DNA from 2 places in the Bacillus rugosus genome. Region 2 is predicted to be linked to the other one. Evidence: riboswitches for the same ligand, from Rfam matches in the RefSeq annotation. Region 2 holds a riboswitch; the other holds the start of a gene.
What was found. A riboswitch is a leader RNA that binds a small molecule or an ion and turns the genes downstream of it on or off. The one in region 2 is predicted to bind thiamine pyrophosphate.

Region 1 (3,484 bases), 1.4 Mb from region 2:
AAAAAGCAAAAGGGGAAACAGAAGCAGAGGTTATCCGCCTAAAAGGTCTGGCAGAAGCGGAAGCAAAAGAGAAAATTGCGGCTGCCTTTGAACAGTACGGGCAGGCGGCGATTTTCGATATGATCGTAAAAATGCTTCCGGAATACGCGAAACAAGCAGCGGCACCTCTTTCAAATATTGATAAAATCACCGTTGTTGATACAGGAGGAAGCGGTGAGTCAAGCGGCGCCAACAAAGTAACCAGCTATGCGACGAACTTAATGTCAAGCCTGCAAGAAAGCTTAAAAGCATCGTCGGGAATTGACGTAAAAGAAATGATCGAGAACTTTTCAGGAAAAGGAAACGTAAAACAAAGCATTAACGAATTAACAAATGAAATAAAAGACGCAAAAACGGTCCAAAACCAGAATAATGACTAAGGAAAGGATACCAGTGGATGGTAACTGTACGAGAAGCAAAGTTAGAGGATATAAAGGACATTGCAAAAGTGCATGTAGACAGCTGGAGGACAACATATCAAGGAATTGTCCCGGCTGAATACTTAAACAGTCTGAACTACAAGGAATTTGAAGACAAATGGAAAAGTCGCTCGTTAAAAGGTGTATTTGTGGCTCACGATGACAAAGGCTCAATATTCGGCTTTGCTTCATTTGGACCTATTCGCTCTGAACAAGAAGGCTATGACGGCGAGCTATACGCTATTTACCTTTTAGAAGAGCATCAGCGGCAAGGTGCAGGCAGAGCGCTCTTAGCAAAAGGAGCGGAGTTTTTGCTTCATCATGGCTTTTCGAGTATGTTTGCTTGGGTCATTCAGGAGAACCCCTCAATTACATTTTATCAGGCCTATTCACCTGAAAGAGTAGCGGAGGATAGCTTTGAAATCGCAGGAGAAAGGCTGAAAGAAGTAGGGTTTGGCTGGCCGGATCTTTCTGCTTTGAAAACAGTTCTTAATAGATAACAAAAAACACCCCCCAGCGAACTGCGCTGGGGGGTGTCATGTTAAGCTTTGTCAGTTTTGAGCAAACGGGGTGCAGTCATAAATAATAAACAAAGGACAATTGCACAGATGATGAATGAAGGAACCATATAAGTAGCATTATAAGTTAAAGAATAAATCCATACCGGCGTTCCTTTTGGAGCATAGCTGCCGAAAAACACTGCCCCTGAAATGACATGCGCGGCATAGCGCAGGAAACTGCCGATGAATACTGCGCTGACTACTGAAACAATCAGCTTCCCTTTTGTTTTTAAAACAGCGGCTTTACGTACAGAAGAAGCGAAACATCCACTTATTCCGATAGCTGCGAACGCGACAATGTAATCTAACAATAGCTGTATAGGATGTTGTGCGAATAAGTTTCCGATTGCTATTTGAACCAGACCTGTCAGCAGGCCGGTAGTAAGACCTGCTTTGACACCCCACCGAAACGAAATCAAAAAGATCGGAATCATCATGATAGAGACCGAGCCTCCTTGAGGCATTCTAAGAAACATTCCTGAGACGATGTCTAAAATAACAGCAGCTGCAGTCATAATTGCAATTTCAATAAGGCGAACCAGTTGCTTAGATTGATTCATAAAAATCCCCTTTCATTGATAGACAATCCAAAAGGACAACAAAAAAGCAGCACGCGGAAGGATGAGAAAAGTTCCACGCACTGCTTTACGAGCTGCAATTCATTTGACTTTGCCACATCCCTACGCCAGCGTTAACTAACAGGTTCAAAGGGTCAGAACGATACCGCTCACTCTCAGCTTTAATGCTCCCCTTGTGGTCATCAATATTTAATTCGTTTCTACTATACAAGAAAAAGAAAAAAACAACAAGATCATACTACATGATGTATATGTTCTTTTAAAATAGTTATATGATAAATATGACATGACGAGAATTATAGTTTATTTGTTTTATAGAATTTTTTTTGAAAAAACTATTGCAATAAATAAATACAGGTGTTATATTATTAAACGTCGCTGATGAACAGCAGACAAAACAAGAAGCTTCAAAACAATTTGAAAAAAGTTGTTGACAAAAAATAAGCTGAATGTTATATTATTAAAGCTGCTTCATTGAGAGGCAACAGAATGATCTTTGAAAACTAAACAAGACAAAACGTGCCTGTTAATTCATTTTTATAAAATCGCACAGCGATGTGCGTAGTCAGTCAAACTAGGACCTGCACGATGCAGGTCGCACAGGCGTCGCCGCAGGATGCGGTGAACTTAACCTGTGATCCATTTATCGGAGAGTTTGATCCTGGCTCAGGACGAACGCTGGCGGCGTGCCTAATACATGCAAGTCGAGCGGACAGATGGGAGCTTGCTCCCTGATGTTAGCGGCGGACGGGTGAGTAACACGTGGGTAACCTGCCTGTAAGACTGGGACAACTCCGGGAAACCGGGGCTAATACCGGATGCTTGTTTGAACCGCATGGTTCAAACATAAAAGGTGGCTTCGGCTACCACTTACAGATGGACCCGCGGCGCATTAGCTAGTTGGTGAGGTAATGGCTCACCAAGGCAACGATGCGTAGCCGACCTGAGAGGGTGATCGGCCACACTGGGACTGAGACACGGCCCAGACTCCTACGGGAGGCAGCAGTAGGGAATCTTCCGCAATGGACGAAAGTCTGACGGAGCAACGCCGCGTGAGTGATGAAGGTTTTCGGATCGTAAAGCTCTGTTGTTAGGGAAGAACAAGTACCGTTCGAATAGGGCGGTACCTTGACGGTACCTAACCAGAAAGCCACGGCTAACTACGTGCCAGCAGCCGCGGTAATACGTAGGTGGCAAGCGTTGTCCGGAATTATTGGGCGTAAAGGGCTCGCAGGCGGTTTCTTAAGTCTGATGTGAAAGCCCCCGGCTCAACCGGGGAGGGTCATTGGAAACTGGGGAACTTGAGTGCAGAAGAGGAGAGTGGAATTCCACGTGTAGCGGTGAAATGCGTAGAGATGTGGAGGAACACCAGTGGCGAAGGCGACTCTCTGGTCTGTAACTGACGCTGAGGAGCGAAAGCGTGGGGAGCGAACAGGATTAGATACCCTGGTAGTCCACGCCGTAAACGATGAGTGCTAAGTGTTAGGGGGTTTCCGCCCCTTAGTGCTGCAGCTAACGCATTAAGCACTCCGCCTGGGGAGTACGGTCGCAAGACTGAAACTCAAAGGAATTGACGGGGGCCCGCACAAGCGGTGGAGCATGTGGTTTAATTCGAAGCAACGCGAAGAACCTTACCAGGTCTTGACATCCTCTGACAATCCTAGAGATAGGACGTCCCCTTCGGGGGCAGAGTGACAGGTGGTGCATGGTTGTCGTCAGCTCGTGTCGTGAGATGTTGGGTTAAGTCCCGCAACGAGCGCAACCCTTGATCTTAGTTGCCAGCATTCAGTTGGGCACTCTAAGGTGACTGCCGGTGACAAACCGGAGGAAGGTGGGGATGACGTCAAATCATCATGCCCCTTATGACCTGGGCTACACACGTGCTACA
Region 2 (3,484 bases):
GGGAAAAAATGATTTTAAGAAAGCGATTCTTCCAAGGAAAAACACAAATGGAAGTAGCCGAAGAAATCGGGATTTCCCAAGCGCAGGTGTCCAGGCTTGAAAAAGCGGCTATCAAACAAATGAATAAGAATATTCATCAATAATGAAATGGAAAGCCTTTAAAACAATTTTTGTTTTAAAGGCTTTTCTATTAATTGCGGGCGGTTTACGTTTTGGAAAAAATAAGGTATCCTAGTCCGTACAAAGTTTTATGAAAATTTAAATAATTATAAAGAGCAGTAAAGAGGAGGACCACGATGATTTTGCAGCTTGACAATGTCTCACTAAAACGGAATGGAAAATGGATACTGAGAGATATTCATTGGAAAGTAGAAGAAAAGGAAAATTGGGTGCTTTACGGACTGAATGGCGCCGGAAAGACAGCGCTGTTAAATATGCTTTGCTCATATTATTTTCCAACATCGGGCGAGATGCAGGTGCTTGGCCATGAATTTGGTAAAACGGAGCTTGGGGAGAAGCTCAGAAGGAAAATTGGCCTCGTCTCAGCGGCTCTTCAGCAAAAGTTTTATCCTGCAGATTCAGCATTTGAAATTGCTTTAAGCGGAGCTTACGCTTCGATTGGCTTATATGAAACACCAAGTGCAGAAATCAGGGAAAAAGCGATTGGCTTGTTAGAGGACTTGGGAGCAATTGAATATGCCGACCGCCGCTATGAAACCCTTTCTCAAGGAGAAAAACAAAGAGCTTTGATTGCAAGAGCGCTAATGGCCGATCCAGAGCTGCTGATATTGGACGAACCAGTCACAGGGCTGGACTTTATTGCCCGGGAAAAGCTGTTAGATACGATTACATACATTGCAAATAAAGAAAACGCGCCATCGATCCTTTATGTGACGCATCATGCGGAAGAAATTTTGCCGGTGTTTGACAAAGCCCTTTTGTTAAAAAAGGGAGAGGTCTTTAAATCGGGGGAAATAAAGGAAATGCTGACTGATCAAATACTTTCTGCTTTTTTTGATACGCCAATCCATGTATTATGGAATCATGATCGGCCGTTTTTAACAAGAGCAGAGCCGATAACGAATGCCTGACAAACACATATCGATTCATCCTAGGGGTGCTTTTCGAAGCTGAGAGAGATATTTGTCTCAACCCTTTTGACCTGATCTGGATCATGCCAGCGGAGGGAAGCGGTGAAAAATTCAGAGTACGTAGGACTCTGTTTGTTTTTATTGAGCCGTTTCATAACATATGAAACGGCTTTTTGATTTTAAGTAAAGGAGCGGATCACATTGAATCAACAAATAGACTCTCTGATAAAAAAAGTGGAAGCCCAAAAGGAGGAGCTTATTCAGCTTGCAAAAACGCTGATTTCTTATCAAACACCTGCTCCGCCTGCAAGAAATACAGACGGCATTCAATCATGGATTGCCGGATTTTTAAATGAAATGGGATTCACGATTGACAAATGGGATGTGTACCCGGGAGATCCCAATGTTGTAGGCCTGCTAAAGGGAACAGATTCAGCAGATTATCATAGCTTGATCATCAATGGTCATGTAGATGTGGCAGAGGTAAAAGAGGATGAGGATTGGGAGCATGATCCGTTTCATCCAATCGAAAAAAACGGTCTCTTAATCGGGCGAGGCGCTTCTGATATGAAAGGCGGAATGGCGTGTGTGCTGTTTGCTGTCAAATTGATTCGTGAAGCCGGCATTGAACTTCCCGGTGATTTGATTCTGCAATCGGTTATCGGGGAGGAAGTCGGAGAAGCCGGTACGCTTGAATGCTGCAAGAGGGGCTATCATGCTGATTTTGCAGTTGTTGCGGATACGAGCGATATGCATATTCAAGGCCAAGGCGGTGTCATTACAGGCTGGATCGAAATCAAAAGCAGTCAAACGTTTCATGATGGGACGAGGCGGAATATGATTCACGCAGGCGGAGGAACATTTGGAGCAAGCGCAATTGAAAAGATGGCAAAAATCATTGCAGGCCTCGGTGAACTTGAACGCCACTGGTCCATTATGAAAAGTTATCCCGGTTTTAAACCAGGCACAAATACGATTAACCCGGCTGTCATAGAAGGCGGCAGACATGCGGCTTTTATAGCGGACGAGTGCCGGCTGTGGATCACAGTCCATTTTTACCCGAATGAAACTCATGAACAAGTGGCAGCGGAAATAGAAGATTACATTAACCGACTGAGTGACAGTGATATTTGGCTTAGGGAAAACCGCCCTGTTTTCAAGTGGGGAGGCTCATCTATGATTGAAGACAGAGGAGAAATTTTTCCGGCTCTGGAAGTTGACCCTTGCCACCCAGGCGTCTCAGTGCTTACAGCTTCTCACGAGAAAGTGAAACGGGAGTGTCCGGTTGTTGACGTTTCTCAATCCGTTACAGACGGAGGCTGGCTGTATAATGCCGGCATACCAAGCGTGATTTACGGTCCTGGTGATCTGCATAATGCACACTCTGTGAACGAGGAGGTATCGATTGAGCAACTGGTAGATTATACGAAAATTATGCTCAATTTTATCATCGGCTGGTGCAGCCGTAAAAAAGAACAGTGACCATGAAAATTTCTTCTTGCTGACAAGGTTCAGCCCGCCCGTTCATATACTTGAAAAAAGGACGGAAAAAGGACGTGATGGAATGATCAGCATTTCAGAATTTCAGGTGAAGGATGTCGTCAATGTCTCAAATGGAAAAAAGCTGGGGAGCATTGGTGATATAGATATCAATGTGACCACTGGAAAAATTCAGGCGATCATACTGGGGGGGAATGGGAAAGTTCTCGGATTTTTTGGAAAAGAAGAGGAATTGGTCATTCCATGGCGAAATATAGTAAAAATCGGAGAAGATGTAATCTTGGTCCGATTAAGTGAACCGCATGCATAACCTGCTTTGTCTGCCGCGGATTGGCAAATGCCGGAAGTCTCGATTCTTCCGGCACATTTCATTTAGAAATATGCAAATCGGCGCTCAACGAATGCAGAAAGATGTGGTAAAATAAGTGGGAAATTCCGCTTTTTTAAATGTTTGTCGAAAGGTTGGATCATCATGAATATATATCACCCATTCAGTCTTACCACACCCTCGACACTCATGATACAAGACTGGACACAAACGAATCAAAACAACAGAGAAGTCATTGCCGGATTTACTACGAAAAACGGCGGTGTCAGCCAAAAGCCTTTTGAATCGTTAAATACAGGATTGCACGTTCATGACAAAGATGCAGATGTAGTTAAAAATCGTGAATATATTGCCGATATGTTTAATATTGATTTGCAGTCTTGGGTATTTGCTGATCAGACACATGATAATCGCGTTCAAAAAGTGACGCAGAGGGATAGGGGAAAAGGCGCCCGAGAGTATCATACGGCTTTAAAAGCAACGGACGGGCTCTATACAAATGAAAAGAATGTGTTTTTGGCATTATGCTTTGCTGATTGTGTGCCTCTTTACTTTTATGATCCGG

Region 1: another riboswitch for thiamine pyrophosphate. It lies ahead of thiT (energy-coupled thiamine transporter ThiT); the one in region 2 lies ahead of M0696_RS08355 (acetylornithine deacetylase).

What each region holds. Positions count from the first base shown of each region.
Region 1 is NZ_CP096590.1:3,054,129-3,057,612, reverse strand. It holds gene floT (flotillin lipid rafts scaffold protein FloT) at 1-419, shown strand, start outside; gene M0696_RS15585 (GNAT family N-acetyltransferase) at 437-958, shown strand; gene thiT (energy-coupled thiamine transporter ThiT) at 1,000-1,578, opposite strand; TPP riboswitch at 1,679-1,780, opposite strand; rRNA gene M0696_RS15575 (16S ribosomal RNA) at 2,240-3,484, shown strand, end outside.
Region 2 is NZ_CP096590.1:1,629,240-1,632,723, forward strand. It holds gene sigG (RNA polymerase sporulation sigma factor SigG) at 1-143, shown strand, start outside; gene M0696_RS08350 (ABC transporter ATP-binding protein) at 297-1,091, shown strand; TPP riboswitch at 1,104-1,206, shown strand; gene M0696_RS08355 (acetylornithine deacetylase) at 1,293-2,573, shown strand; gene M0696_RS08360 (YlmC/YmxH family sporulation protein) at 2,656-2,901, shown strand; gene pgeF (peptidoglycan editing factor PgeF) at 3,064-3,484, shown strand, end outside.